DNA from 2 places in the Streptococcus sp. oral taxon 431 genome. Region 2 is predicted to be linked to the other one. Evidence: predicted binding sites of a transcription regulator. Region 2 holds the regulator's gene; the other holds the start of a gene.

Region 1 (15,838 bases), 280 kb from region 2:
AGCGGATGAAAACCATCCACATCCTTTTCTGGATCAATGGCTAGTAGAACAGCCTCTTCATCGATGTGTTTTGGTAAAGGCAATTGAACCAAAATCCCATGCCAAGCTGGATCTTGATTGTATTTGGCAATCAAATCCAACAATTCCTCTTGGGTAATTATTTCAGGAACTCGCACAACTTCACTCTGGAATCCTGCTGCAATAGCTGAACGTTCCTTGTTACGAACGTAAACTTGGCTGGCTGGATTTTCTCCGACTAAAATAACGACCAAACCAGGCACCAAGCCTGTCTCTTCTTTCAATTTCGCAGTCTTTTCAGCCAATTGTCCCTGTAACTTGGCCGCCAAGGCCTTCCCATCAATAATCTGTGTCATGTGTTTTCTCTTTTCTAACAAATATCTTCTATTATATCAAAAATATACTTGTCCCTCTAACACTTCTTACCTAAGAGACCTTATAGTCTGAAACTATAAGAAAGAGGCTGAGACAAAAGTCCTAGCCTCTCAATTGTCTTTGGATTGTTGAGCAAGACGCAGTGGTTGAGTGGGCTCTACTACGCTGATTTCATCAGCTTTTACAGTCCTTCTCAACTGTGCGGAGGTGGGACGACGAAATCAAATTCTAACGAATTACCGATTTCTGTCCCACTCTCTCTAAATTACGATATTCTTACAAAACCTTACTCAAGAAATCCTTGGTTCTTTGTTCTTGGGTTTGTTCAAAGACTTGCTTTGGAGTTCCGTCTTCGACAACAACACCGTCAGCCATAAAGATGACACGGTCTGCTACCTCACGCGCAAAGCCCATCTCATGCGTCACGATGACCATGGTCATTCCTGACTTAGCAAGTTCTTGCATAACTGCTAGTACTTCCCCTACCATTTCTGGGTCTAGGGCAGAAGTCGGTTCATCAAAGAGTAGGACATCTGGTTCCATGGCAAGACCACGAGCGATAGCGATACGTTGTTGCTGTCCACCAGACAAACTTTGTGGATAAGCATATGCCTTATCTGGTAGACCAACCTTTTCCAAGAGCTCATGCGCTCTCTTCTCAGCAACTTCCTTACTTTCCCCTTTGGTCTTGATAGGAGAAAGCGTGATGTTTTCCTTCACTGTCATATTTGGGAAGAGATTGAACTGTTGGAATACCATTCCCATCTTTTCACGCATGGCAAAGAGGTCATTTTTCTTATCCGTAATATCCACTCCTTCAAAGATGACCTTGCCTTTTGTCGCCTCTTCGAGGAGATTCATAGAGCGAAGGAGGGTTGACTTACCGCTACCAGATGGTCCGATAATTACTACCACTTCACCTTTTTTAATTTCAAGATCAATCCCTTTTAAAACTTCATTCTTTCCAAAGCTTTTATGAAGGTTTTCAATTTTAATTAGCGTTTCAGTCATTATTTCTTATCTCCTTGTCCCATACGATTTTCAAAAGCTTTCAAGGCTAGTGTCAAGATAGAGGTCATAATCAAGTAGTAAAAGGCCGCAAATAAGAGTGGAGTTAAAGGTAGGTAGGTGGTTGTTGACACCGTAGTAGCTCCATTCCACAATTCCATGACACCGATTGCTGATAAGAGTGAACTATCCTTGATAATGGTAATAAACTCATTCCCCAAGGCTGGCAAGATATTCTTGATAGCCTGTGGCAAGATGACATAGCGCATAGCATTTTTAGGACGAATCCCTAGAGAGTAAGCCGCCTCTAATTGCCCTTTAGGTACTGCATTGATACCAGCACGAACTATTTCTGACACATAGGCACCACTATTCATAGAGATAATGATAATCCCTGGAATCAAACGTGAAAAATCAACTCCCAAAACACCAATCTGAATTGTCGGAGCATTGATGTGCATAAGAGCAAAAGCAATCATGATCTGTACCATCATAGGTGTTCCACGGAAAATCCAAATATAAACATTGGCAAGCCAAGCTAAGGGCTTCATTTTAGAACGTTGAGCAAAAGCCAAGACTATCCCTAAAATTGTCCCCAAAAAGACAACAAAAACCGAAATCAAGACCGTTACGAGAGCACCATAATTAAAATATGGCAGATATTTAGGTAAAAAAGAAAAATTCATAAATCCACTACTTTCTAATTCTAACTTAAAACTTGTATGAGTATAACATGTTTTGAATAAAAATGCAATCTTTTTCCTTTTATTTTCAATAAAATTTCAAAGAAAACAGAAATAGCGAGAAATCTTAGTTTTTTCTAGTCAAGTGGATACTCTTTATGGTAAAATAGTAACGATAAGAAATGGAGGAGAATCAAAATGGAATCACATTTGGTTAGAATCATCAACCGCCTAGAAGCAATGACAAAAGATGGTGGTAACTTAAAACGTAACTTTGAGCGCGAGGGAGTTGTTGTAGCTGAAGTTGCTTTTAACCATGATGAAGAAAATGGCCCAATCTTTACACTTCGTGATGTTGAAGCTCGTGAAACATATACTTTTGACAGCATCGACTTGATTGCGATGGAAATTTACGAACTTCTATACTAATAATAGATATACAGAGGTTGGGACAAAAGATCCCGGCCTCACTTTTTATTAGCAATCAAACTTTGACGCGGTAGCTGATTAGACTTTTCGTTCGTCTTTTAGACTCCCAAAACTCCTAATCATCTTCGCGGGGCTGGGACTACGAAATCGAGACTTTGTCTATCGATTTCTGTCCCACCGCCTTTCACAAACGAGAATCCTTTTTGTATGACAAATAGGATTTTTTTCTTACTATCAAGATTTTATCATGATTAGCGCTCTACTATTTATAGTGCTAGTATCCAATCTTTTTACTTGAATTGCCCAATAATCATGATATAATTAAATTATATACTTGTTTGACTATTTTTGACCTTTTAGATTTAGTCAAGACTAAGAAAGAAATGAGGTGGCGGTATGCTCTGTCAAAACTGTAAAATCAATGACTCAACGATTCATCTTTATACCAATCTCAATGGGCAACAAAAGCAAATCGATCTTTGCCAAAATTGCTACAAAATTATCAAAACAGATCCTAACAATAGCTTGTTCAAGGGCATTACAGATTTAAACAACCGTGATTTTGATCCCTTTGGAGACTTCTTTAACGATCTCAACAACTTTAGACCTTCTTCTAATAACAACAATATCCCCCCAACTCAGTCAGGGGGTGGATACGGTGGAAATGGTGGCTATGGTGCCCAAAATCGTGGTCCTGCTCAAACACCACCACCAATCCAGGAAAAAGGACTCTTGGATGAATATGGTATCAATATCACTGAGATTGCCCGTCGTGGAAATATTGACCCTGTAATTGGCCGTGACGAAGAGATTATCCGTGTCATTGAAATCCTCAACCGCAGAACAAAAAACAACCCTGTCCTCATCGGTGAGCCCGGTGTTGGTAAGACAGCTGTTGTCGAAGGTTTAGCTCAGAAAATTGTTGACGGTAATGTTCCCCATAAGCTTCAAGGTAAAGAAGTCATCCGCTTAGATGTCGTTAGCCTTGTTCAAGGAACAGGTATCCGAGGTCAGTTTGAAGAGCGCATGCAAAAACTCATGGAAGAAATTCGTGAGCGCGAGGATGTTATTCTCTTCATTGACGAAATTCATGAAATTGTCGGTGCTGGTTCAGCAGGAGAAGGGAATATGGATGCAGGCAATATCCTAAAACCAGCTCTTGCTCGTGGCGAACTACAACTAGTTGGTGCTACTACCCTCAATGAATACCGCATCATCGAAAAAGATGCTGCCCTTGAACGTCGTATGCAACCTGTTAAAGTTGACGAACCAACTGTTGAAGAAACCATTATTATTCTTAAGGGTATTCAAAAGAAATACGAAGATTATCACCACGTTCATTATACTGATGGGGCTATCGAAGCGGCCGCTACTCTTTCTAATCGCTACATCCAAGACCGTTTCTTGCCAGACAAGGCTATTGACCTTCTAGATGAAGCTGGTTCAAAGATGAACTTAACCTTGAATTTTGTAGATCCTAAGGTCATCGACCAACGCTTAATCGAAGCGGAAAATCTCAAGGCTCAAGCAACTCGAGACGAAGATTTTGAAAAAGCAGCCTACTTCCGTGACCAGATTGCCAAATATAAGGAAATGCAAAAGACCAAGGTAACGGATCAGGATACCCCAATCATCAGTGAAAAAACAATCGAACACATCATCGAGCAAAAGACTAATATCCCAGTTGGTGATTTGAAAGAAAAAGAACAGTCTCAACTTATCAACCTAGCAGATGACCTCAAGGCTCATGTTATTGGTCAAGATGATGCAGTTGATAAGATCGCTAAGGCTATCCGTCGTAACCGTGTCGGACTCGGTACTCCAAACCGTCCAATCGGTAGCTTCCTCTTTGTTGGTCCTACCGGTGTCGGTAAAACAGAACTTTCTAAACAACTGGCCATCGAACTCTTTGGTTCTGCTGATAGCATGATTCGCTTTGATATGAGTGAATACATGGAAAAACACAGCGTTGCTAAACTCGTTGGTGCCCCTCCGGGATACGTAGGCTATGATGAAGCTGGACAATTGACTGAAAAAGTTCGTCGTAACCCCTACTCACTGATCCTCCTAGACGAAGTTGAAAAAGCCCATCCAGATGTTATGCATATGTTCCTCCAAGTCTTGGACGATGGTCGTTTAACGGATGGTCAAGGTCGCACTGTTAGCTTCAAGGACGCTATCATTATTATGACCTCAAATGCAGGTACAGGTAAGGCAGAAGCTAGTGTTGGTTTTGGAGCTGCTAGAGAAGGCCGTACCAACTCTGTCCTTGGGGAATTAGGCAACTTCTTTAGTCCAGAATTTATGAACCGTTTTGATGGCATTATCGAATTCAAGGCTCTCAGCAAGGAAAATCTCCTTCAAATCGTTGACCTCATGTTAGATGATGTCAATAAACGACTCTCAAGTAATAACATCCATTTAGATGTGACAGATAAGGTTAAGGAAAAACTTGTAGACCTTGGTTATGATCCAAAAATGGGAGCTCGCCCACTCCGTCGTACAATCCAAGATTATATCGAAGATGCAATTACGGACTACTACCTTGAAAATCCAAGCGAGAAAAACCTCAAAGCCGTCATGACTAGCAATGGTAAAATCATGATTAAATCAAAAAATAAATTGGAAACAGTTGACTCAAATGACTAATTCCACATACTAAAAGAATGTTCTTACTTGACAGTAAGAGCATTCTTTACTATTATAGTAAGAAAGCGCACACATAAAGGAGAAATTTATGACAAATCCAACCTTTGGAGAAAAAAAAGAGGGTGTAACCTACAAAACTAGATATGGTGTTTATGCAGTCATCCCTGACTCAGCACATGAAAAGATTATCCTCGTTCAAGCTCCAAATGGTGCATGGTTCTTGCCTGGTGGCGAGATTGAAGCAGGCGAAGATCATTTTGAAGCTTTAAAACGAGAACTGATTGAAGAATTAGGTTTTACAGCTGAGATTGGTACTTATTATGGACAAGCAGATGAGTATTTCTATTCCAGCCACCGCGATACCTACTACTACAATCCAGCCTATCTCTACGAAGCTACTTCTTATCAAGAAATCCAAAAACCTTTGGAGGACTTCAATCACCTAGCTTGGTTCCCAATTGATGAAGCTATTACAAATTTAAAACGTGGCAGTCATAAATGGGCAATTGAAGCTTGGAAAAAACAACATCCAAGTTTAAATTAACTTTTCCAATTTTTCCAAAAAGTGCTATAATAGACATAGAAACACAGGAGGAAAGCCTATGAAGCTCATCAACACTACTAATTCTCACTCAAACCTTGTTAAAAGCCAACTGGAGAGTACCGACGCTACACTCGTAGAAGTCTACTCTGCAGGCAACACTGATGTTATCTTTACTCAGGCACCGCTTCATTATGAAATCCTCATTTCCAATAAACATCGTGCTATCCGCGAACAAGAAATGGAAAAAATCCAAGAATTTTTCTTGAATCGCAAGATTGACAAGCAAAATATCGATGAAGCTAATATCAAGACCCTCTACTCTGAAAAATTGATTGAAATCTCAATCCCTACAAAATAAAACTTGGCAATATTTGGACTACACTCTAAAAATTCTAACTTTTTAGAGTGTTCTTTGTTTGTCTAATCCGATATTCTAGAATCAGATTCAGTGTTACAGAAAGAGTTTTCTAACAATCCTTCAACTTACTAAATTGGGTACTATTTTTGTAAAAACTCGGTACTTAATCATCAAAATAATTAATTCTACTATTATAATTTACTAACATTCAAAAAGGAGCTCATCAATGGGGAAAATAGTATACAGAAAGGCAAGGCTAGACGAATACCAAAAAATTGGAAAAATAGTAGCCGACAGCTTCTTTGACTATCCATTTTTAACTCTAATCATAGATGATCTCAAGAAACCTGAAAACTATCCTGCTTTTTTAGAACTATTGGAAAGTCTCCTGACTCGCCTCTATACCAAAGAAGAGACCTGTTTAGTAGCTGAACAAGACGGAGAAATCCTGGCTGTCGCCTTATTACAACAAAATAATTTTTCTATCTTATCTTACTTGCTAAATGGTGTCATAAAACTGTTTCGTTACATCAGTCCACGAAATTTTTTGAAGTATCTTGATTTAGTAGACCGTTCCGAAGAGCATTTGAAAAAATCAAATAGCTTTGACTGGTATTTGATGCTCCTTGCAGTCAATTCATCCCTTAAAGGACAAGGAGTAGGCAGTGCTTTTCTTAGAGAGGCAGTTGAGCCTTATGTCAAATCCAAGGGTTGCAAGCGCTTAGGGCTCATTACCAGTACAGAAAAAAATGTTCCATTCTATAAAAAGAATGATTATGTATTGCTAGATTTTATGGAGTTAGAGTACGGGACTAAGTCTATTGGAAACTGGGCTTTTTTAAAGACTATCAATAAATAAAGTAAAAAAGGAGTTGAAATCTACTCCTTTTTACTTTATTTAACTGCTTCTTTCGGCTCTATAATATTTGTAGTGGGTAAATCCCCTATAGATATTATGGAGCCTATTTTGTGTAGAAAAAAAGTCCCATAAGATCTATAATGAAAAGCGACTAAACAACTCATTAGAAAGAATCATATGGAACAATTACATTTTATCACAAAACTGCTTGATATCAAAGACACAAATATCAAGATTCTAGATATCATCAATATGGATACACACAAGGAAATTGTCGCTAAACTGGACTATGACGCCCCGTCTTGCCCTGAGTGCGGATGTCAAATGAAGAAATATGATTTTCAAAAACCGTCGAAAATTCCTTACCTCGAAACGACTGGTATGCCTACTAGAATCCTCCTTAGAAAACGCCGTTTCAAGTGCTATCATTGCTCGAAAATGATAGTCGCTGAAACCTCTATCGTTAAGAAGAATCATCAAATTCCTCGTATTATCAACCAAAAGATTGCTCAAAAGTTGATTGAAAAGACTTCTATGACTGATATTGCACATCAGCTATCCATTTCAACTTCAACTGTCATTCGTAAACTCAATAACTTTCACTTTAAGCATGATTTTTCTCGTCTTCCAGAGATTATGTCTTGGGACGAGTATTCTTTTACCAAGGGAAAGATGAGTTTTATCGCACAAGATTTTGATCAGCTCAATATCATTACTGTTCTTGAGGGAAGAACACAAGCTATCATCCGCAATCACTTTCTTCGCTACGATAGAGCGATCCGATGTCGAGTGAAAATCATTACTATGGATATGTTTAGTCCGTACTATAACTTGGCTAAACAGCTTTTTCCATGTGCTAAAATCGTTCTAGATCGTTTTCACATTGTTCAACATCTTAGCCGAGCTATAAGTCGGGTTCGTGTCCAAATCATGAATCAATTTGAGCGAAAATCTCATGAATACAAGGCTATCAAGCGCTATTGGAAACTCATCCAACAAGATAGCCGTAAACTGAGTGATAAACGTTTTTATCGCCCTACTTTTCGCATGCACTTAACTAATAAAGAGATTCTAGACAAGCTTTTGAGCTATTCCGAAGAGTTGAAACACCACTATAATCTCTATCAGCTCTTGCTTTTTCACTTTCAGAATAAAGAGCTCGAGAAATTTTTCGGACTTATTGAAGACAATCTAAAAAAGGTTCATCCTCTTTTTCAGACTGTCTTTAAGACATTTCTCAAGGACAAAGAGAAAATTGTCAACGCCCTTCAATTGCCCTATTCCAACGCTAAATTGGAAGCGACTAATAATCTCATTAAACTCATCAAACGAAATGCTTTTGGTTTTAGGAACTTTAACAACTTTAAGAAACGAATTTTCATCGCTCTGAATATAAAAATGGAGAGGACAACGATTGTCCTCTCCAGATGTTAGCTTTTATTCAACCCACTACAGTTGACAAAGAGCCCTTCTTTCAAGGCATCAACCTTATCCAAGCGTTCCCATGGAAGGTCAATATCTGTACGTCCCATGTGTCCATAAGCCGCTGTTTGACGGTAGATTGGACGTTTGAGATCAAGCATTTGGATGATTCCTGCTGGACGAAGGTCAAAGATTTGACGCGCTGCTTTTTCAAGCTTGCTTTCAGCTACTGTTCCAGTACCGAAGGTATCGATACGAACAGATACAGGTTGAGCTACACCAATGGCATAAGCCAATTGCACTTCTGCTTTCTTAGCAAGACCTGCTGCAACGATGTTTTTGGCAATGTAGCGAGCTGCATAAGAAGCCGAACGGTCCACCTTCGTTGCATCCTTACCAGAGAAGGCACCACCACCGTGGCGTGAGTATCCGCCATAAGTATCCACGATGATCTTACGACCAGTCAAACCTGAGTCTCCTTGAGGTCCTCCGATAACGAAACGACCTGTTGGATTGATGAAGAATTTAGTCTCATCGTCAAGATAAGAAGCTGGAATGACTTCTTTGATAACCTTGTTAATCACATCTTCATGGATTTGTTCATTGCTCACTTCTGGATCGTGTTGAGTTGAAATAACGACTGTATCCACGCGCACTGGCTGGTCATTTTCATCATATTCAACTGTAACTTGAGATTTAGCATCTGGACGAAGGTAGCTAATTTCACCAGACTTACGAAGCTCTGCTAAACGACGAACCAACTTGTGACTGAGTGAGATTGGAAGCGGCATAAGTTCTTCAGTTTCATTAACCGCAAAACCAAACATGAGACCTTGGTCTCCAGCTCCAATCAAATCAAGTGGATCTTGATCAGCATTTCCACGAACTTCCAAGGCTTCATTAACACCTTGAGCAATATCAGGAGATTGTTCTACCAATGATGGGTGAACTCCTACGGTCTCAGCAGAAAATCCATACTCTGTATTAGTATAGCCAATCTCTGCAATAGTATCACGTACCACACGGTTAATATCTACATAGGCATTGGTCGAAATTTCACCAAAAACATGAACTGAACCAGTATAAACAGCTGTTTCAGCAGCAACGTGGGCTTCTGGATCTTGCTCTAAAATAGCATCCAAGATAGCATCTGAGATTTGGTCTGCAATCTTATCTGGATGCCCCTCAGATACAGATTCAGACGTGAATAATTTACGTTCTGACATAAAAATGTCCCCCCTTAAAAAATATTCGTTATAGAGTTACAAAGTACTGGTAGAGAATCGATAAACGACGTTCACTACCACCTTATCGGGACCATATAACCTAACTATTATAACACGAATCTTTGAAAAATACTCGTATGATTACTATTTTTCTCAGAAGGAAAACATTTTCTAATCCAAACCAAATAAAAAAAACTCTTAAAGTAGATCTGATTTTACTCCAAGAGTATTGTTAAAACTAATTATTTTCTAGATAAAACTCAAAACGTTCTCCGACGTATTGGCTCTTTACATACTCGAAAGCTGTACCATCATCAAAGTAAGAAACTTGAGTAAGCCCTAAAATTGCATGCCCCTTTTCCACTTCCAGATAATGAGCAATTTTTTCCTTGGCTAAGCGAGCATATATAGTCTGGTGAGATTTACCAATCCGATAACCATGTTTCTGCAAGGTTTGAAAGAAGTGCTTGGTTACTTCTTCTTTCTTAAAATTTTTGATAAATTTCTCAGGAATCGACGCCACTTCATAGACAACAGGGACTTTGTCAGCATAGCGAACACGTTCCATCCGGATAATATTTTCAGTGGCCTTAATCCCTAATTTTTCAACTTCTTGCTCATTAGGGATCGTTCGACGATAGGAAATCAGATGACTCGATGGTGTTTTACCCTGAGCTTTTACAATCTCCGTAAAACTAGTTGTCCCACGCATTTTTTCCTGAACACGAGTACTAGAAACAAAGGTGCCACTACCTACACGACGCTCTAAAACCCCTTCTTCAACCAAAAGAGAGATTGCTTGACGTAAGGTCATGCGGCTAACGGCAAATTCTTCTGCTAAATCTCGCTCACTTGGAAGTCTTTCCCCAATTTTCCAATTTCCCTCATCAATATCTTTCTTGATTTGGTCGTGGATTTTCATATAAGCTGGTAACATGCTTGCTCACTTCTTTTCTTTATTTTTTCCATTGTACCGTAACTCATAGGGAAAAGTCAAACCTCACTTGTTTGGTTGGTAATTCTAACCCTTTTATGATAGAATATTCAAGAAGATATTTCTTTTAAGAAAGGGAAAAGATGACCAACATTTCAACTGATTTGCAAGATGTCGAAAAGATCATCGTACTGGACTATGGTAGCCAGTATAACCAACTTATCTCACGTCGTATCCGTGAGATTGGTGTCTTTTCAGAACTAAAAAGTCACAAGATTTCTGCTGACGAAGTCCGCGCTATCAATCCTATCGGGATTGTACTTTCAGGTGGTCCAAACTCTGTTTACGAAGAAGGATCATTTGATATTGATCCAGAGATTTTTGAACTTGGAATTCCAATTTTAGGAATCTGCTACGGTATGCAGCTATTGACTCACAAGCTTGGTGGTAAGGTTGTTCCTGCAGGTGACGCTGGTAACCGTGAATACGGACAATCCACTCTTACTCACACTGAGTCTGCTCTTTTTGCTGGTACTCCAGATGAGCAACTTGTCTTGATGAGCCACGGGGATGCTGTTACTGAAATTCCAGCTGACTTTATCCGTACTGGTACATCAGCTGACTGTCCATACGCATCTATTGAAAATCCAGATAAGAAAATCTACGGTATCCAATTCCACCCAGAGGTTCGTCACTCAGTTCACGGTTATGATATCCTTCGTAACTTCGCCTTGAATATCTGTGGTGCCAAAGGCGATTGGACTATGGATAACTTCATCGAGATGCAAATCAAACAAATCCGTGAAAAAGTTGGAGACAAACGTGTTCTCCTCGGACTTTCTGGTGGTGTTGACTCTTCTGTTGTTGGGGTTCTTCTCCAAAAAGCAATTGGAGATCAATTGATCTGTATCTTTGTAGACCACGGTCTTCTTCGTAAAGGAGAAGCTGACCAAGTTATGGATATGCTTGGTGGTAAGTTTGGTTTGAACATTGTCAAAGCAGACGCTGCTAAACGTTTCTTGGATAAACTTGCTGGTGTATCTGATCCTGAACAAAAACGTAAGATTATCGGTAACGAGTTTGTATATGTCTTTGATGATGAAGCAAGCAAACTAAAAGATGTGAAATTCCTTGCGCAAGGTACTCTTTATACAGACGTTATCGAGTCAGGTACGGATACTGCTCAAACTATTAAATCTCACCACAACGTTGGTGGACTTCCAGAAGACATGCAGTTTGAACTCATCGAACCACTCAACACTCTTTACAAGGATGAAGTTCGTGCTCTTGGTACTGAACTTGGTATGCCAGACCACATCGTATGGCGCCAACCATTCCCAGGACCAGGTCTTGCTATCCGTGTCATGGGTGAAATCACTGAAGAAAAACTTGAAACAGTCCGCGAATCAGACGCTATCCTTCGTGAAGAAATCGCTAAAGCTGGTCTTGACCGCGACATTTGGCAATACTTCACTGTTAACACTGGCGTTCGTTCAGTAGGTGTTATGGGTGACGGTCGTACTTATGACTATACCATCGCTATCCGTGCTATCACTTCTATCGACGGAATGACAGCTGACTTCGCTAAGATTCCATGGGAAGTTCTTCAAAAAATCTCAGTTCGTATCGTAAACGAAGTTGACCACGTTAACCGTATCGTCTACGATATTACAAGTAAACCACCTGCAACTGTTGAGTGGGAATAAAGTTTCCTATAAAATAATAAATAATACTGCTGGAGCATGGACTACAGTGGTATTATTTTTTATAATTTCAATAATAGGAAAATTTCTCGACTCTCAACTCCTCTTTTTAAATCCTTGAAACCATGCTATAATATAGTAAGTATAGCTCCAATAACCTAATGATAAAGATTTCTTACATCATCCGTAAGTGTTATTCTACTCTGATTCATATTATAATGAAAGTAACAAAAGATGGAGGTGTTTCACATGGAAACAATTTTACGAGTAGAATCATTAAAAAAGCATTATGGAAAAGAGCCGAATATCACCAAAGCCTTGAACGGTATATCTTTTCAAGTTGTCAAAGGTGAGTTCTTAGGGATTATGGGGAGCAGTGGTTCTGGGAAAACAACCCTTCTTAACTGTCTCGCTACTATCATCAAACCAACTGACGGCTCCATTCAAATGCAAGAAAAAGATTTAGGTCAGTTAAAAGGTAGTCAGTTAGCTGATTATCGTGGCAAGGAAATTGGTTACCTCTTTCAAAATTTTGAGCTTTTGGACAATCTGACAGCCAAAGAAAATATTTTACTCCCCTTGTCTTTGCACAAGGTCGATGCCAACGAAAGCAAGGTTCGGTTAGAATTGCTTTCCCAATATCTAGATATTTCTGAACTTCTGGATAAGTTCCCATCTCAATTATCAGGTGGTCAACGGCAAAGGGTAGCTGCTGCGCGTGCCTTGATTTTAGACCCTAAGATTGTATTTGCAGATGAGCCCACAGGAGCTTTGGATTCAAAAAATGCGACCATTTTGATGCAAAAATTATCCGAAATGAATCAAGTGGAAGAAACCACCATTCTCATGGTGACCCACGATTCAGTCGCTGCCAGCTTTTGCAACCGCATCTTGTTTATCCAAGACGGAAAACTATTCCATGAAATTCGACGCGATTATCCAAGAGAAAGTCAAGAAGATTTTTACCACAGAATACTAAAGGTCATGTCTGCACTGGCTGGAGGTGATGGCAATGTTTTCTAAATTAGTCTCAAGAAATAGCAAGAGGGATCGAAAGAATAATGGCTTGTATTTCAGTTCCATGGTTCTTTCTATTATCTCCTTTTACATCATCCTTTCTTTGTCCCATCAAGATGTGATGATTTTTCTCAAACAAATAGAGAGTGACGCTATAAATAAACTCTTTAGCATGATTCCCATTCTTTATGTAGCAACTCTCTTTATTCTCTTTTTTCTAGTCTACTTCGCAAGCAGTATGCAGATGGAAAGGAGAAAACATGAATTTGGTGTCTATCTAACGCTAGGGATGCGAAGAAGCAAACTGTTCTTGCTGCTCCTACTCGAGGATTTGAGAAACAGTATCCTTGCTCTTGGAATAGGCCTTCCAATTTCAATCTTGATTTCAGAACTGATTAGCCTAATAACCGCTAAAATTGTTGGGCTAGGGATTATTGAACATCAATTTTCTCTATCTACTACAGCTCTATTCTATACAATCATCGGTTTCCTAGCTGTAAAATTTGCTGTCTTTATTCTTTTAAGTGCAAAAACAGCCAATAAGGAAATCGGAGATCTGCTATCCTATTCTCCTTCTGGCATGAAGAAACTACTCCCCAAGGGTGTGTACCTTCTTGCTTCTGTCCTCGGAATTTTGCTTCTAGGAACAGCCTATTACTTGGGGATGAGTGGACGAGCTTGGGAAAATGTCATAACAATGGGCATCACTGTTCTCTTGGGGACTCTAGGAACTATACTACTCTTCTTTGGTATGCGTTTGTTTATAGACTTTTTGGTCAAGCTTGGAAGCAATCGAAAACTCCACACCTATAATTTTAGACAGATTCAGGAATTAGTTATCCAGCGCTCAACTATACTGGCTATCTGCTCCCTCTTAATCTTCTCTGCCTTGTCCCTCTTTGGAGCAGGTGTTGCCATTGCAAGTGGCAATTCAGGCAATCAAACCCACGTTTTGGATTATACATTTAGTGATAGCAAGCAGGAAACAGATGAAAATCTTGATATGAATACAGTTAAAAAAGAGCTTGAAGCTGCTGGACTGGCATCACAGTTTTCAAAGATTCTACAAATCAAAGTGGGCAAACCGAAAGAACACGAGTCCGTGTCCTTTGAACAGTTCATCAAGGTATTGAAAGAGCAAAAAGAAAGTAAAAACAAGGAAGTCTTAGTCCATAATTTCCAGAAGTATATAAGTTGCCACCTTTTGCCACTCTCTGAATACAATGAGCTTAGAAAGGCTGCCAGCCTCCCTCCTCTAGAATTAACAAACAAGGAAGCCTACTTGTATATGGGAAAAGATTTTCTCCCGGATGAGAATCTAGTTAACTCTGTTCTGAAGACAAATCCTCAAATCAAAGTCATGGGAAATGATGTAAAATTGATTGGAGAGGTTCAGTCTTTACCGATTGTAACGGATCGTGAAATAACCATTTCTGTAGCCCTCATAGTCCCAGATGAGACCTTTATGAGCTATACAGATGGTCTGTATTCAAATTATGTTAGTGGTATCTTGGCTCCTGAGCTGGTCAAGGAAAAAGGCCTGATGAAAGCTATCTCAGATACCAATAAAAAGCTGAATCAAAGCCCTCTTGGCTATGAAAGTTATATACAAAATATGGGAAGACAATTATTTTACATTATCTCTGCCAGCTATATCACCATCTATCTGGCTATCATCTTCCTTGTTGTCGCAAATACAATTATCGGCGTTCAGTTTTTGATGGGACAAAGACAATCCTACAGACGATACCAGACCTTAATCCATCTTGGAGCAAACTACGAAACTCTTTGTAAATCTTCAGAAAAGCAAATCAATTGGTATTTTGGTCTGCCAATAGCTCTTGCACTTATCAGTAGTAGCTTCGGAGTGAGCTCCCTCCTCACAGGAATAGTACCAGCCAGTGCAAGAATGGCTATGGGGCAGAAATTTATCACAGCCATGCTGATAATACTACTGTTAGCTGGATTTGAAGTCATCTATATAAAAATTGTAAAGAAAAATAGCAACAAGTACTTGTTGTCATTAATGGAACCCAAAAGAGATGAATAAGGTAGAATAAAATAGGAAAAGGAGGAGCCGATATGAAGCATATTCTGGTAATTGAAGATGAAGCCTTGATTCGAGATGAAATTGTCATTTTGTTAGAGAAGGCGGGTTATCAAGTTGATAAGTTGACGGACTTCAAAGATACAAGCCAGCAAGTATTGCAATACGATACGGATTTAATCATACTGGATTTGAATTTACCAGGAGAAACAGGTTTTCAAATTTGTAAAAATCTCAAGTCCAAACGCTCTGTGCCCATATTGGTTCTCACCTCCCGTGAACAACTAAAAGATGAGATTTACGCCCTAAAATTAGGGGCTGACGAGTACTTAACAAAACCTTTCAAGAAAGAAAGATTCTTGGCTCGTATAGAAAACATCTTGAAACGCTATGAAGGTAGACAAAATTTGCTTGAAAAAGATAATTTCCTGCTGGATAGAAATACCTATACTCTTTATATCAACGGACATTCGATTTTACTCCCTCAAAATCAAGGGAAATTGTTAGAAACCTTATTAGTGGCAACTGATTCTGTCGTCACAAAAGAAGAACTAAGCATGAAACTG
Region 2 (15,838 bases):
CCTTTATCCGTTTTTACCACAAAGCACAGATTACCGGTCAACAGATGCATGAGGATGTCAAACAACACCAAGCAAAAGCTGGGACACCAACAATGGGAGGACTCGTCTTTCTCCTAGCAGGAGTTTTAGTTAGTCTGGTCCTTGCTCTCATGACTAATCAATTAACCAATAATGTCGGAATGATCCTCTTTATCCTGGTCTTATATGGTTTGGTCGGTTTCTTGGATGATTTCCTCAAGGTTTTCCGCAAAATCAATGAAGGACTTAATCCTAAACAAAAACTCTTGCTCCAGTTAGTCGGAGGAGTGATCTTCTATTTCTTCTATGAAAGAGGAGGAGATATCTTAAATGTATTTGGTTATCCCTTGCATTTAGGAGTTCTGTATATTCTCTTTGCCCTCTTCTGGTTAGTTGGTTTTTCAAATGCAGTTAATCTGACTGACGGAATCGATGGCTTGGCAAGTATTTCTGTTGTGATTAGCCTATCTGCCTATGGAGTGATTGCCTATGTGCAAAATCAGCTCGATATCTTACTAGTGATTGTAGCTATGATTGGTGGTCTTCTTGGCTTCTTTGTCTTTAACCACAAGCCTGCTAAAGTTTTCATGGGAGATGTAGGTAGCCTAGCCCTTGGAGGGATGTTGGCGGCTATTTCCATGGCACTGCACCAAGAATGGACGCTGCTTTTGATTGGTCTAGTGTATGTCTTTGAAACAACATCTGTTATGATGCAAGTCACCTACTTTAAGTTGACTGGAGGAAAACGTATCTTCCGTATGACACCAGTTCACCATCATTTTGAGTTGGGGGGCTTTTCTGGGAAAGGCCAAGCTTGGAGTGAGTGGAAGGTCGACTTCTTTTTCTGGGGAGTGGGCTTATTCGCTAGTCTCTTGACTTTGGCTTTCATGTATTTGTTCTAAAAAGAGAGTGTGGAATCATCAGATAGAGAAGGATTAAGTTCCTTCTCTTTTCTATTTCCATCAGTTTATTGCATCCCCTTCTCAAAAATAGGTAAATTTATGGTAAAATGGAAATAGAAAGTTGAAATGATGAGTTATTTTAAAAAGTATAGATTTGACAAATCCAAGTTTAAGTTAGGGATGCGAACTTTCAAGACAGGGATCGCTGTTTTTTTAGTTCTCATGATTTTTGGTTTTTTTGGTTGGAAAGGACTTCAGATTGGAGCCTTGACTGCAGTTTTTAGTTTAAGAGAAGACTTTGACAAGAGTGTTCATTTTGGTACTTCTCGTATTCTCGGAAATAGTATCGGTGGTTTTTATGCCCTGATTTTCTTTCTCTTAAATAATCTTTTTCATGGCGCCTTCTGGGTAACTCTCCTTGTTGTTCCAATTTGTACCATGTTAACCATTATGACAAATGTTGCTATGAACAATAAAGCAGGTGTTATCGGTGGAGTTGCGGCTATGTTGATTATTACCTTATCAATTCCAAACGGTGAGACAGTTTTGTACGTGTTTGCTCGAGTTTTTGAAACCTTTATGGGTGTTTTTGTAGCAATTCTTGTAAATTACGATATTGATCGTTTACGGAGCATTTTACTGAAAAAAACAAAATAATGTCACAAGATATAACATTATTGATTGACGATTGAATTTTTTTAGACTATAATAGACAGAAAGAAGGAAGTGTACATGAAGGAAAAAGAATTTCGTCGCAATATGGCAGTTTTTCCTATTGGTAGTGTTATGAAGCTGACCGATCTTTCGGCGCGCCAAATTCGTTACTATGAAGACCAGGAATTGATTAAACCTGATCGCAACGAAGGTAATCGCCGTATGTATTCTTTGAATGATATGGATCGATTGCTTGAGATTAAAGATTATATCTCTGAAGGTCTGAACATTGCTGCCATCAAGAAAAAATATGCTGAACGTGAGGCGAAGTCTAAAAAACCAGTGAGTCAAACTGAAGTGCGTAGAGCGCTTCGGAATGAAGTTCTCCAGCAAAGTCGCTTCGCTTCTCAACAATCACCTTTTGGTCGCGGTTAGGCAACCGCAAGTCGTCATATATAAGGAGAAAAACCATGCCAATCACAGCTGCAGATATTCGTCGTGAAGTTAAGGAAAAAAATGTAACCTTTATCCGTCTCATGTTTTCAGATATTTTGGGAACTATGAAAAACGTCGAAATTCCTGCTACAGATGAACAACTAGACAAGGTCTTGTCAAATAAGGCTATGTTTGATGGATCTTCTATTGAAGGGTTTGTTCGTATCAACGAATCAGATATGTACCTCTACCCTGACTTGGACACTTGGACAGTCTTTCCTTGGGGAGATGAGAACGGTAGTGTCGCAGGATTGATCTGTGATGTCTATACAACAGAAGGGGAACCATTTGCGGGAGACCCTCGTGGAAACCTCAAACGTGCTCTTCGTCACATGGAAGAAGTTGGATTCAAATCTTTCAACCTTGGACCAGAGCCAGAATTCTTCCTATTTAAGCTTGATGAAAATGGAGATCCAACTCTTGAGGTAAATGACAAGGGTGGTTACTTTGATTTGGCACCTACTGACCTTGCTGACAACACTCGTCGTGAGATTGTGAATGTCTTGACCAAAATGGGATTTGAAGTTGAAGCAAGTCACCACGAAGTTGCTGTAGGTCAACATGAGATTGACTTTAAGTACGATGAAGTTCTTCGTGCTTGTGATAAGATTCAAATCTTTAAACTCGTTGTAAAAACAATTGCGCGTAAACATGGTCTCTATGCAACCTTTATGGCTAAACCAAAATTTGGTATCGCTGGTTCAGGTATGCACTGCAATATGTCTTTGTTTGATGCTGAGGGAAATAATGCCTTCTTTGATCCAAATGATCCAAAAGGAATGCAGTTATCAGAAACTGCTTACTACTTCCTTGGTGGTTTGATCAAACATGCCTACAACTATACAGCTATCATGAACCCAACCGTTAACTCATACAAACGTTTGGTTCCAGGCTACGAAGCCCCTGTTTACATCGCTTGGGCTGGCCGTAACCGTTCACCGCTTGTCCGTGTACCAGCTTCACGCGGAATGGGAACACGTTTGGAGTTGCGCTCGGTGGACCCAATGGCAAACCCTTATATTGCTATGGCTGTTCTTTTGGAAGTCGGTTTGAACGGTATCGAAAACAAAATTGAAGCACCAGCACCAATCGAAGAAAATATCTACATCATGACTGCTGAAGAGCGTAAAGAGGCTGGCATCACAGACCTTCCATCAACTCTTCACAATGCTTTGAAAGCTTTGACAGAAGACGAAGTGGTTAAAGCAGCTCTAGGTGAGCACATCTATACTAGCTTCCTTGAAGCCAAACGCATCGAGTGGGCAAGCTATGCAACTTTTGTCTCACAATGGGAAATTGATAACTACCTAGATCTTTACTAATGATAAATCAAAAAGATTGTCCGTGAGGACGATCTTTTTTTCTTGCATTTTATATCGAGGTGTGATATATTTTATGTAACGAAGTGCGATATATCGAACTGAATAGGAGGTCTGGTTAAATGGAATTAACAGATAAGATTAGGCGTGTCTACATTCCCATGACTGAAACGGGATTTTATATTCTGTTCTGTCTGCAAAAGGAGAACCATGGCTATGGTATTACGCAAACGGTCAAAGAAATGACAGATTCGCAGGTTTCGATTAGTCCTGGAACCATGTATGGAACCTTGTCAAAGATGGAAAAGGATGGTTTGATTTCCTTTGTCCGAGAAGAGGAAAAACGAAAAATCTATCAGATAACAGACTTGGGCCGAAAAGTTTTAGATATTGAGTTGAAACGTATTGAACGACTCTACAGAAACAGTCGGGAGGAGCTTTGATGGAAAAGAAAGTTGTTTATAGGATTTGTACCATTGCGGATTATGATAGAGAGGCTCTCTATCTCAGAGAAATGCATGCTCAAGGCTGGAAACTTAAGGAAGTAAGTTACTCTAACTTAGTGGTTGCGGTTAAGTATACTTTTGAAGAGTGCCAACCGGAGCAGGTGGTTTATCAGTTGGACTTTTATCCTATGAAAAAGTCAGAGAGAGCTTCCTATTTACAACTGTTTAAAGATTTTGGCTGGGAGCATATTACAAACTTTAATGGGTTTTCCTATTTTAGAAAGCTTTATTCTGGAGTTGAGTCGGATGCCGAGTTTGAAATTTATAATGACGCGGCCGGGAAGTTAGCAATGGTCAAGAAGATTTTAACAATGCGGATGCTTCCTATTTTGCTTCTCTTTTTAGCTCTACTACCGATTTTATCAAAGTTTGTCAGTGGAGGTAGTCATTTCAGTTGGGAAATGTTTTTGATTGTTATCATAGATTGTACTCTATTGATAGTTTTTGCGATTCAGATTTCATATGTTTTTTGGAGATTGTTTCAAAAGTGGAAAGAATTATCTGATAAATAGAACCATTTTGGAGGTTAGACAATGAATAGCAAAGTACAATTTCGAATGTTTACCATTTTTGATTTGGATAAGGTAGAAGATTATTTGCATGAGATGCATTTGAAAGGTTGGAAATTTAAATCGAATCGTTTTGGCTTTTTCTATTTTGAACAATGCCGACCAGATGATGTAATTTACCTTGTGTGGAATACTAGCTACCTTAGAAAAAATGAGGTAGATTTACAAAGTATTAAGGATAGAGGATGGGAATTTGTGGAAAATTGTTCTTATACTGTTTTTCGAAAAGCAACTTGTGATGTAGATTTAAATGATCAATCTTTCATGAACAATCATCTTCGATGGGATGTTGTGAAATCTGGACTTCGTACATCGATAGTTTCTATCTCTGGAGGTCTAGTTGTTTGTATGAGTCTGTTTCGCGAAAGCCTCTCTCATTCTTTCTTCCTTATTTTTGCCCTATATGCTCTTATGATTACTTATCTAATCTATAGTTTTTACAGACTTAAACGGAAATATCTGGTTGATTGACAATAGTTTCTAGGTCCTCAGACTGATTTTTAGCACTCTTGGCAAAAGAGTGCTAATTTTTTGAGTTTTTGTCTTGACATTCTTTTCTAAGGGTGTATAATAGAATCATAAGTTAGCACTTGGATGTGTCGAGTGCTAAAAAAGATCTATCAGAGAGGAGTAGCGAGATGGTTACAGAACGTCAGCAGAATATTTTAAATCTGATTATTGACATCTTTACCAAAACGCACGAACCTGTTGGATCCAAAGCCTTGCAAGAGTCTATCAACTCTAGTAGTGCTACCATTCGAAATGATATGGCAGCTCTAGAAAAGCAAGGTTTGCTTGAAAAGGCTCATACTTCCAGTGGTCGGATGCCCAGTGTGGCTGGATTTCAATACTATGTCAAACACTCCCTATCCTTTGACCGTTTAGCTGAAAATCAAGTTTATGAGATTGTAAAAGCCTTTGATCAGGAGTTCTTCAAGCTTGAGGATATCCTTCAAGAGGCAACGAAAATCTTGTCAGACTTGAGTGGTTGTACGGTTGTAGCGCTAGATGTAGAACCAAGTAGGCAGAAGCTAACAGCTTTTGATATCGTTGTCCTCGGACAACATACAGCACTGGCAGTTTTTACGCTTGATGAGTCTAGAACAGTTACCAGTCAGTTTTTGATTCCGAGAAATTTCTTGCAGGAGGATTTAAATCGCCTCAAGACCATGATTCAAGAGCGTTTCCTGGATCAAACTGTTTTGGATATTCACTACAAGATTCGGACAGAGATTCCGCAAATTATCCAACGTTACTTTACAACAACGGATAATGTTATGGACCTCGTCGAACATATCTTTAAAGAAATGTTCAATGAAAATATCGTGGTTTCTGGCAAAGTCAATCTCTTGAATTTTGCTAATCTAGCAGCTTATCAGTTTTTTGATCAGCCACAAAAGGTTGCTTTGGAGATTCGAGAAAATCTGATTGGCGACCAGACGCAAAGTGTCCGAGTTGCGGATAGCCAAGAATCCTGTTTAGCTGACTTAGCAGTGATTAGCAGTAAGTTCCTGATTCCCTATCGTGGATTTGGAATCCTTGCGATTATAGGTCCGGTCAATCTGGATTATCAACAATTGGTCAATCAACTCAATGTAGTTAATCGAGTTTTGACCATGAAGTTGACGGATTTTTACCGCTATCTCAGCAGTAATCACTATGAAGTGAATTAAGATTGAAATCATTAAAGGAGGCGAAAATGGCCCAAGATATTAAAAATGAAGAAGTAAAAGAAGAGGAAGTTGTGGAAACAGCTGAAGAAACAGCTCCTGAGAAATCGGAATTGGATTTGGCTAATGAACGTGCCGAGGAATTTGAAAACAAATATCTTCGTGCCCATGCAGAAATGCAAAACATTCAGCGCCGTGCCAATGAAGAGCGTCAACTCTTGCAACGCTATCGTAGCCAAGATTTGGCAAAAGCAATCTTGCCATCACTTGATAACCTTGAACGTGCCCTTGCCGTCGAAGGGTTGACAGATGATGTGAAGAAGGGCTTGGAAATGGTCCAAGAAAGTTTGATACATGCTCTGAAAGAAGAAGGAATTGAAGAAATTCCAGCAGATGGTGAATTTGACCATAACTACCACATGGCCATTCAAACAGTTCCAGCAGATGACGAACATCCAGCAGATACCATCGCACAAGTCTTCCAAAAAGGCTACAAACTTCATGACCGCATCCTAAGACCGGCTATTGTAGTGGTTTATAACTAGGCAATTCTGACGGTAGCTAAAGCAACTCGTCAGAAAACGGCAATCGCTATGGCGTTTGCCTAGCCTCCTTACTAACTCGTCGTCGAAATAATATCGATTTCGACTTCTCGTGTCGCAACTTATATACATTGAAACCTTGTCCGAAACGACAATAAACTATGAAAGAAAGATAAGAAGCAAGCCGGAGGCTTGCAAGGAAGATATTTCCCGCCGTGGTGAAAGTTTCAGTAGCTTGTGCTACTGAAACAGGGGATTTTTGAGACAATAGGCTCAAAAATAAGTGATGAAATCCCGAAGGGAGTTGCTCACGTCCCCACCACTTAAGGGGAAATATCAAAAAGAAAAAAAGAAGATAAATTTAAGGAGAAAAACATATGTCTAAAATTATCGGTATTGACTTAGGTACAACAAACTCAGCAGTAGCAGTTCTTGAAGGAACTGAAAGCAAAATTATCGCAAACCCAGAAGGAAACCGCACAACTCCATCTGTTGTGTCATTCAAAAACGGTGAAATCATCGTTGGTGACGCGGCAAAACGTCAAGCAGTAACAAATCCAGATACAGTTATCTCTATCAAATCTAAGATGGGTACTTCTGAAAAAGTTTCTGCTAACGGTAAAGAATACACTCCACAAGAAATCTCAGCTATGATCCTTCAATACTTGAAAGGTTACGCTGAAGAATACCTTGGTGAAAAAGTAACTAAGGCTGTTATCACAGTTCCAGCTTACTTCAACGATGCTCAACGTCAAGCAACAAAAGACGCTGGTAAAATCGCTGGTCTTGAAGTAGAACGTATCGTCAACGAACCAACTGCAGCAGCTCTTGCTTACGGTTTGGACAAGACAGACAAAGAAGAAAAAATCTTGGTATTCGACCTTGGTGGTGGTACATTCGACGTATCTATCCTTGAATTGGGTGATGGTGTCTTTGATGTATTGGCAACTGCAGGGGATAACAAACTCGGTGGTGACGACTTTGACCAAAAAATCATCGACCACTTAGTAGCAGAATTCAAGAAAGAAAACGGCATTGATTTGTCAACAGACAAGATGGCCCTTCAACGTTTGAAAGACGCGGCTGAAAAAGCTAAGAAAGACCTTTCTGGTGTAACTTCAACACAAATCAGCTTGCCATTCATCACTGCTGGTGAAGCTGGACCTCTTCACTTGGAAATGACTTTGACTCGTGCGAAATTTGACGATTTGACTCGTGACCTTGTAGAACGTACAAAAGTTCCAGTTCGTCAAGCCCTTTCAGATGCAGGTTTGAGCTTGTCAGATATCGACGAAGTGATCCTTGTCGGTGGTTCAACTCGTATTCCTGCCGTTGTAGAAGCCGTTAAAGCTGAAACTGGTAAAGAACCAAACAAATCAGTAAACCCTGATGAAGTTGTGGCTATGGGTGCTGCTATCCAAGGTGGTGTCATCACTGGTGACGTCAAAGACGTTGTTCTTCTTGACGTAACTCCATTGTCACTTGGTATCGAAACAATGGGTGGAGTATTTACAAAACTCATCGACCGCAACACTACTATTCCAACATCTAAATCACAAGTCTTCTCAACTGCAGCAGATAACCAACCAGCCGTTGATATCCACGTTCTTCAAGGGGAACGCCCAATGGCAGCAGATAACAAGACTCTTGGACGCTTCCAATTGACAGATATCCCAGCTGCACCTCGTGGTATCCCACAAATCGAAGTTACATTTGACATCGATAAGAACGGTATCGTATCTGTTAAGGCCAAAGACCTTGGAACTCAAAAAGAACAAACAATTGTTATCCAATCTAACTCAGGTTTGACAGATGAAGAAATCGACCGCATGATGAAAGATGCAGAAGCTAACGCTGAAGCAGATAAGAAACGTAAAGAAGAAGTTGACCTTCGTAACGAAGTAGACCAAGCTATCTTTGCGACTGAAAAGACAATCAAGGAAACTGAAGGTAAAGGCTTCGATGCAGAACGTGATGCTGCCCAAGCTGCCCTCGATGAGCTTAAGAAAGCCCAAGAAGACAACAACTTGGACGAAATGAAAGCAAAACTTGAAGCATTGAACGAAAAAGCTCAAGGACTTGCCGTTAAACTCTACGAACAAGCCGCAGCAGCGCAACAAGCCCAAGCAGGAGCAGAAGGCGCACAAGCAACAGGAAATGCAGGCGATGACGTCGTAGACGGAGAGTTTACGGAGAAGTAAAACAATCCAGTGGATTGTTTTAGCGGAACCTCTTGAAATAAAGAAAGGTTCCGAGATTTTAGGATTCCTTTAATCCGAAAATCAATTCAGCCTTACTAGTTCAAAAACAAAGTATAATCGACTTTGTTTTTGAACGTCGTAATGATAAGAAGAAATCCAGAGGTTGCAACCCAGCCTCTGTTTTTCGGTAAAATAGAGGATGTTACGTATGAAAAAAGTACTTTGTATCATTTATCCTAATTTTTCTCTCTATGAGATAACCGCTTTAACAAGTACTTTAGCTCTGTCTTTTGACGTCACGATTGATTATGTCGCTTCAGATCACTCGATGGTGGTCTCTGAGGATGGTTTGCCCTGTCAACCGACCAAAACACTAGATCAGATCCGTATAGAAGAGTATTCTTGTGTGATTTTGCCAGGAATGGTAAATATAGGACCTGCCCTACAGGATGAGAAATTGCTTTCGTTCTTGAGGAACCTTGGTGAGCAAGATATCCTCATTGCAGCCATTTCTTCAGCGCCTCTTTTATTGGCGAAAGCAGGCTTGTTGAAGGATACGAAATTTACAGGTGGAATTTGGCAAAACTTCTTTGACTATTTTGAATTTCTTCCACGTGAAAATTTCCAACCGAAAGTTCTTGTGCAAGATAAACAAATCATTACGGCTATTGGTTTTGCGCATCAAGAGTTTGCAAGAAAAGTAATTCTTAGTCTAGGTTTGGCAGAGAATACGGATAACTATTTTAAAGAACAGAACGAGTATGCTGAAGAGGATTTGATATTTACTCTATCGGACCAAGAGTTTGATCAAGTGAAGCGAAGTATAGAAAACATCCTCTAAAGATTTACTTATAAATTATAGAAAGGAACAAAGAGTGTTCGGGGAATTGAACCTGAGTTCTAAAGTTTCTTACTCAATATGAAAGAAAGGAATTGAATCCGACCTAAATTCTCGGAAAAAAGATAAATCTGTCTAGGAGCATCGCTCCTGCGTCAGATTTCCTATTTTTCAGTCGAATTTTACGGTCTTGGTATCTTAAATGAACAATACTGAATTTTACGACCGTTTGGGCGTTTCGAAAAATGCATCTCAAGATGAGATCAAGAGAGCCTATCGGAAATTATCTAAAAAATATCATCCAGATATCAACAAGGATCCTGGAGCTGAGGACAAGTACAAGGAAGTTCAAGAAGCTTATGAAACTTTGAGCGATGAACAGAAACGTGCTGCCTATGACCAATACGGTGCTGCGGGTGCCAATGGTGGTTTTGGTGGTGCTGGCGGTTTCGGTGGCTTCGATGGAGCAGGTGGTTTTGGCGGATTTGAAGATATCTTCTCAAGCTTCTTTGGTGGTGGCGGTGCATCACGTAATCCAAATGCCCCTCGTCAAGGTGACGACCTCCAGTATCGCGTTCATTTGACTTTTGAAGAAGCTATTTTTGGTACAGAAAAGGAAGTCAAATACAATCGTGAAGCAAGCTGTCGTACTTGTAATGGGTCTGGTGCCAAACCTGGAACAAGTCCAGTTACTTGTGGACGCTGTCATGGTTCAGGTGTGATCAATGTTGATACCCAAACACCTCTTGGTATGATGCGTCGCCAGGTAACCTGTGATGTCTGTCATGGTCGTGGTCAAGAAATCAAAGATCCATGTACAACCTGTCATGGAACTGGTCATGAAAAACAAGCCCATAGCGTACACGTAAAAATCCCTGCTGGTGTGGAAACAGGTCAACAAATCCGCCTAGCTGGTCAAGGTGAAGCTGGCTTTAATGGAGGCCCTTATGGTGACTTGTATGTAGTAGTTTCGGTGGAAGCTAGTGATAAGTTTGAACGTGAAGGAACCACTATCTTCTACAATTTGAACCTCAATTTTGTTCAAGCAGCACTTGGTGATACAGTAGACATCCCTACAGTTCATGGTGATGTAGAATTAGTCATTCCAGAAGGAACTCAGACTGGTAAACGATTCCGCCTACGTGGTAAAGGTGCGCCTAGCCTTCGTGGTGGTGCCCTTGGTGACCAATATGTTACTGTCAATGTTGTTACCCCAACAGGTTTGAATGACCGCCAAAAAGCAGCCTTGAAAGAATTCGCAGCTGCAGGTGATTTAAAAGTAAATCCAAAGAAAAAAGGCTTCTTTGACCATATTAAGGATGCCTTTGAAGGAGAATAAAGCATAAAGTAAAAAGAGCCTTCGGGCTCTTTTTCGTGCACTCTTTAGAATGTTATACTCAATGAAAATCAAAGAGCAAACTAGGAAGCTAGCCGCAGGTTGCTCAAAGCACTGCTTTGAGGTTGCAGATAGAGCTGACGTAGTTTGAAGAGATTTTCGAAGTGTATGAGCATGGGAGAAATAATCTCCGACTGATCTGCTATTGATATTTTTGAGTGAGTAAGCCAGCCTCATCCATGTCCTGGATGAGTTGCTTGAGTTCCGCTTCCTTGCCAGGTTTCACGGTGACGGTATCAATGTGCTTAATTGCCGAATTATCCTGAATATCCACCAAGGTCAAAGCTTTTTCATAGAATGCGATCCCCTTTTTCATGCTTTCCGGATCATTCAAAGTTAGAATTGTGTAAGAAGAATGTGATTTCTTTCCGTTTTCTCGGAAATACTTCTCGCCTTCCTTCTCTAAAAATTGGGATAAACCATGATTGAATAAGTTGTCCTCTACTGAATGGTAGGAAATATCACCTGCCTGTAGAACATAGACCTTAAGTCGATTTTTAGTCAGGTTAGGACTTTCTTTTAGGACTGGGTGGCTATTGACAACATCATCAGAGAATGTCACATAAAAATCCAACCCCCCGCCTTCGAATTGATAGCTTCCATTTGATTCTACTTTTTCAGGAGGCAGGTCAAGGGAGATGAAGATTTGTTTTAAGGCTTCATTTCCTTCTCGGATGTCACTCGGTGAGGCCTTGAACAGATTGGCCAGTATTAGAAATGCTAGGGCTACAAGAAGGCAGAGGACACCACAAATGATCAGGATGATCCGCGTCAGAACTTTAAAAAACTGTTTCATTTTCATGCCCTCCCTGGTCTGTTAGGATTTGCTAACCCAAATGGATTTAAAGGGGAAATAAGGAAAATTGGAGTTTCCCTTTCCTTAGTTTTCTTCAGTTTCCTGCAATTCTTTTAGTACAGCTAATCTTGTTTGGACGTCTTTTTCCAAGACTTTAAACTTATAGGTCAAATCTTTTTGATATTCCTTGATGAGTTCTTTTTGTTGGTCGATAATTTGCAGGCTATCTTGGATGATGTCTAAGTCATCCTTAATGGCTTCAACACGATCAGTTGTATCTAGAACCTCTTCAGTGATAGCTTGGCGGTTCTTAACGAGGAGGTATGAACCGACCGCAGAACCTGCAAAAAGTAGTAAATTTGATAGTTTCATAGTGACTCCTTAGGCGTTTTTGATCGTTTCAGCGACTTGGGCAAGTTTGTCAAAGTCTGGTTCATGAGCGACAAAGTCAATTTTTAGGTCATCATCTGCGCCATAACGAGGAACGAGGTGGACATGGGTATGGAAAACAGTTTGTCCAGCAACTTCTTCGCAGTTGGCGATGATATTCATACCTTCAGCTTTGGTAGCTTTCATGACTTTTTGAGCAACCTTTGGTACTTGGGCGAACAGTTGGCTAGCACTTGCAGCATCCATTTCTAAAAGATTGCGGTAGTGTTCTTTTGGTACGACCAAGGTGTGACCAGGTGTTACTTGTGAGATATCAAGGAAGGCAAGAACTTGATCATCTTCGTAAACCTTTGATGCGGGAATCTCTCCTGCGATAATTTTACAAAAAATGCAATCTGACATAAAATCTACCTCTACTGTATTGAATTTTGATATAATATAGCTACATTATACCAGATTTGGAGAAAATATGTTAGAAATTAAAAATCTGACTGGGGGCTATGTTCATGTCCCTGTCTTGAAAGATGTGTCCTTTACAGTCGAGAGTGGACAGCTGGTCGGTTTGATTGGTCTCAATGGTGCAGGAAAATCAACGACCATCAATGAAATTATTGGACTTTTGACACCTTATAGTGGAGAAATAAACATCGACGGGCTAACCTTAGGTGCCAATCCGCGAGAATATCGTCAGCAGATTGGTTACATTCCTGAAACTCCTAGTTTGTACGAAGAATTAACTCTCAGAGAACATATCGAGACGGTTGCCATGGCCTATGGTATTGAGCAAAACCTAGCTTTTAAACGTGTAGAACCTCTTTTAAAGATGTTCCGTTTGGATCAGAAATTAGATTGGTTCCCTGTTCATTTTTCAAAAGGGATGAAACAGAAGGTCATGATTATCTGTGCCTTTGTTGTGGATCCGAGTCTCTTTATCGTCGATGAACCTTTCCTTGGTCTTGATCCTCTGGCGATTTCGGACTTGATTCAGCTTTTGGATCTTGAAAAGAAAAAAGGGAAGTCTATCCTCATGAGTACCCACGTTCTTGACTCTGCTGAAAAAATGTGTGATTCTTTTGTCATTCTCCACAAAGGTCAAGTCAGAGCTAAAGGGGATCTTGAAGAGCTGAGACAAGCTTTTGCCATGCCGGAAGCAAGTCTCAATGATATCTATTTAGCTTTGACCAAAGAGGAGGACAGATGAAAGAGTTGTTTCTAAAGCGAAAGCAGGCTTTTCGTAAAGAGTGTGTCGGTTATCTGCGTTATGTGCTCAATGACCACTTTGTCTTGTTTTTACTGGTCTTAGTAGGTTTTCTAGCCTATCAGTATAGTCAACTGCTCCAGCATTTTCCTGAGAATCATCTACCAATCCTAGGTTTAATTGGGATTGTCTCTGTTTTACTCTTACTTTGGGGAGGAATAGCGACCTATGTGGAAGCGCCTGATAAGCTCTTTCTCTTAGTAGCTGAAGAAGAAGTGAGAGAACACATCCAGAAGCAAAGTTTAGTTTCCTTCATCTTTTGGGTTAGTGTACAGACTCTCTTTTTGCTCCTTTTTGCTCCTTTATTTTTAGCCATGGGCTTAGGCTTAGGAGTTTTTTGGGTCTATGTTCTTCTTTTGGGAGTCGGGAAATATTTCCTGTTTCAGAAAAAAGCTGGCAAGTTTTTTAGTGCAAATCATCTGGACTGGGACTATGTGATTGCCCAAGAAAGTAAACGCAAGCAGTTTTTACTTCGTTTCTTTGCCCTCTTTACCCAAGTCAAGGGAATTTCAAACAGCGTCAAGAGACGAGCTTATCTAGATGTTATCCTAAAAGCAGTTCAGAAGGTGCCGAGCAAGATTTGGCAGAACCTCTATCTTCGTTCTTATCTGCGAAATGGAGATCTTTTTGCCCTCAGTCTTCGTCTCCTCTTCCTATCCTTGCTGGCGTTGATCTTTATTGAGCAAGCTTGGATAGCGACAGCAGTGGTGGTTCTATTTAACTACCTCTTGCTCTTTCAGTTATTGGCCCTCTATCACGCCTTTGATTACCAATATTTGACTCAACTTTTCCCGCTAGACAAGGGGCAAAAGGAAAGGGGATTACAGGCGGTTGTCCGAGGATTGACTGGTTTTGTTTTATTGGTTCAACTGGTAGTTGGGGTGATTACCCTCCAAGAAAAACTAGCTCTTTTAGCCCTGCTTGGAGCTGGATTGGTCTTACACATCTTGTATCTCCCTTATCAGGTGAAACGTCAGATGCAGGACTAAATCTTATAAGATTAGATGAAAAAATAAGTTGAGTTCAGGTTGGCTCAACTTATTTTTATTTACGTGACCTCAATGAACATCAAAGAGTAAACCAGAAACTAGCCGCAGATTACTCAAGAAGAGTCTAACATGGTTTGAAGAGATTTTTGAAGACTATTACAAGATAAGGGTTGGTCCGTAGAGACTCAACTTGGTCTTGACTTGGTCAAAGTGAAAGCGGTCATAGGCTCTCCAAGCGGCGCGAGTAGGAGCGTCTGGATTGAGGGCACTGAGGCCCATGAGAAGACTGGAGGTCTGGTAAAATTTTTCCAGCTCAATCAAGAATCGATTATCCACTGTCTCAGCTTTAGAGAGAAAGCGGAGGATATTGTCCAGTTGCTCCTGAAAGCGGACATCGTCAGCTGTTGCCTTTTTGCAGACTTGGTAAGCTTTGTTTAACTCAGTTATCAGTGTCTGAGCTCTTTTGATGGGGTCTGAATCCGTCATGAGAATTCCTCCTTTGTGATGGTTTTAAAGTTGTTTTAAGCCTTTGTCTTTCTATAATCCTAGCCTATCACTTTTTACTCTTTTTTTACCTTCAAATCTTTAATTGTCATTGAAATTTCCTGAATGGTAATAGCGGGATTTTATGATAAAATAGTTGTAAGGTTATCATAGTTATTTTGTAAAAACTTCGACACTTTAGGAATTTTTAAGAACCGTTTAGGATTTGGCAAAAAATGGATTCTAGACTTATGCTATCCTCTCTTCAGGAGGATTTTTATCCATGATTTATATCATCATCCAAAAAGAGAAAGAAATTTTCAAATTAAACATAAAGGATATCTACTATATCCAAACGCATCCAAGTAAAGCCCATACCGTGCAAATTGTTACAGAAGACGCTAGCTTTGATTTGTTTCAAAATTTAAGCAAGCTTGAGAAACAATATGGGGAAACCTTAACGAGATGTCATCGAAATTGTCTGGTCAATCTTGAACGAGTAAAATCCATGGAACTCCAGTCAAAGACTCTTTTTCTTGGAGAAGAAGGTCAATATGCTGTTCAGTATTCCAGACGTCGTTATAGAGAAATTCGCCAAAAATGGTTGAAACAAGGAGAATAAGAAGATGAGAATATTTGTTTTAGAAGATGATTTTTCCCAACAAGCTAGGATTGAAACGACGATTGAAAAACTTTTGAAAAAACAGAGTATCATCCCCAGTTCTTTTGAAGTCTTTGGCAAGCCAGACCAACTGCTGGCAGAGGTGCATGAAAAGGGGGCGCATCAGCTTTTCTTTTTGGACATTGAGATT

The links. The regulator HrcA, encoded in region 2, represses chaperone genes, less so after heat shock. The targets are predictions, from matches to a motif close to TTAGCACTCNNNNNNNNNGAGTGCTAA.
Region 1: a site for HrcA is predicted at 2,765-2,791, ahead of AXE83_RS03810 (ATP-dependent Clp protease ATP-binding subunit). Genes of this name have one in related genera too.

The regions. Positions count from the first base shown of each region.
Region 1 covers NZ_CP014264.1:788,233-804,070, reverse strand. Annotated here, with positions in the region: gene AXE83_RS03830 (bifunctional methylenetetrahydrofolate dehydrogenase/methenyltetrahydrofolate cyclohydrolase) at 1-374, opposite strand, end outside; gene AXE83_RS03825 (amino acid ABC transporter ATP-binding protein) at 670-1,404, opposite strand; gene AXE83_RS03820 (amino acid ABC transporter permease) at 1,404-2,087, opposite strand; gene AXE83_RS03815 (DUF1797 family protein) at 2,283-2,513, shown strand; gene AXE83_RS03810 (ATP-dependent Clp protease ATP-binding subunit) at 2,910-5,162, shown strand; gene AXE83_RS03805 (NUDIX hydrolase) at 5,251-5,706, shown strand; gene AXE83_RS03800 (DUF1827 family protein) at 5,765-6,064, shown strand; gene AXE83_RS03795 (GNAT family N-acetyltransferase) at 6,291-6,923, shown strand; gene AXE83_RS03790 (ISL3 family transposase) at 7,101-8,357, shown strand; gene metK (methionine adenosyltransferase) at 8,354-9,571, opposite strand; gene AXE83_RS03780 (GntR family transcriptional regulator) at 9,810-10,508, opposite strand; gene guaA (glutamine-hydrolyzing GMP synthase) at 10,649-12,211, shown strand; gene AXE83_RS03770 (ABC transporter ATP-binding protein) at 12,458-13,231, shown strand; gene AXE83_RS03765 (FtsX-like permease family protein) at 13,221-15,275, shown strand; gene AXE83_RS03760 (response regulator transcription factor) at 15,308-15,838, shown strand, end outside.
Region 2 covers NZ_CP014264.1:506,754-522,591, forward strand. Annotated here, with positions in the region: gene mraY (phospho-N-acetylmuramoyl-pentapeptide-transferase) at 1-920, shown strand, start outside; gene AXE83_RS02380 (FUSC family protein) at 1,050-1,577, shown strand; gene glnR (transcriptional repressor GlnR) at 1,653-2,009, shown strand; gene glnA (type I glutamate--ammonia ligase) at 2,045-3,391, shown strand; gene AXE83_RS02395 (PadR family transcriptional regulator) at 3,511-3,831, shown strand; gene AXE83_RS10450 (DUF2812 domain-containing protein) at 3,831-4,406, shown strand; gene AXE83_RS02405 (DUF2812 domain-containing protein) at 4,428-4,934, shown strand; gene hrcA (heat-inducible transcriptional repressor HrcA) at 5,102-6,136, shown strand; gene grpE (nucleotide exchange factor GrpE) at 6,163-6,678, shown strand; gene dnaK (molecular chaperone DnaK) at 7,053-8,876, shown strand; gene AXE83_RS02425 (DJ-1/PfpI family protein) at 9,085-9,717, shown strand; gene dnaJ (molecular chaperone DnaJ) at 9,917-11,053, shown strand; gene AXE83_RS02435 (hypothetical protein) at 11,253-11,906, opposite strand; gene AXE83_RS02440 (hypothetical protein) at 11,991-12,278, opposite strand; gene AXE83_RS02445 (HIT family protein) at 12,288-12,698, opposite strand; gene AXE83_RS02450 (ABC transporter ATP-binding protein) at 12,766-13,497, shown strand; gene AXE83_RS02455 (ABC transporter permease) at 13,494-14,543, shown strand; gene AXE83_RS02460 (hypothetical protein) at 14,700-15,029, opposite strand; gene AXE83_RS02465 (LytTR family DNA-binding domain-containing protein) at 15,310-15,648, shown strand; gene AXE83_RS02470 (response regulator transcription factor) at 15,653-15,838, shown strand, end outside.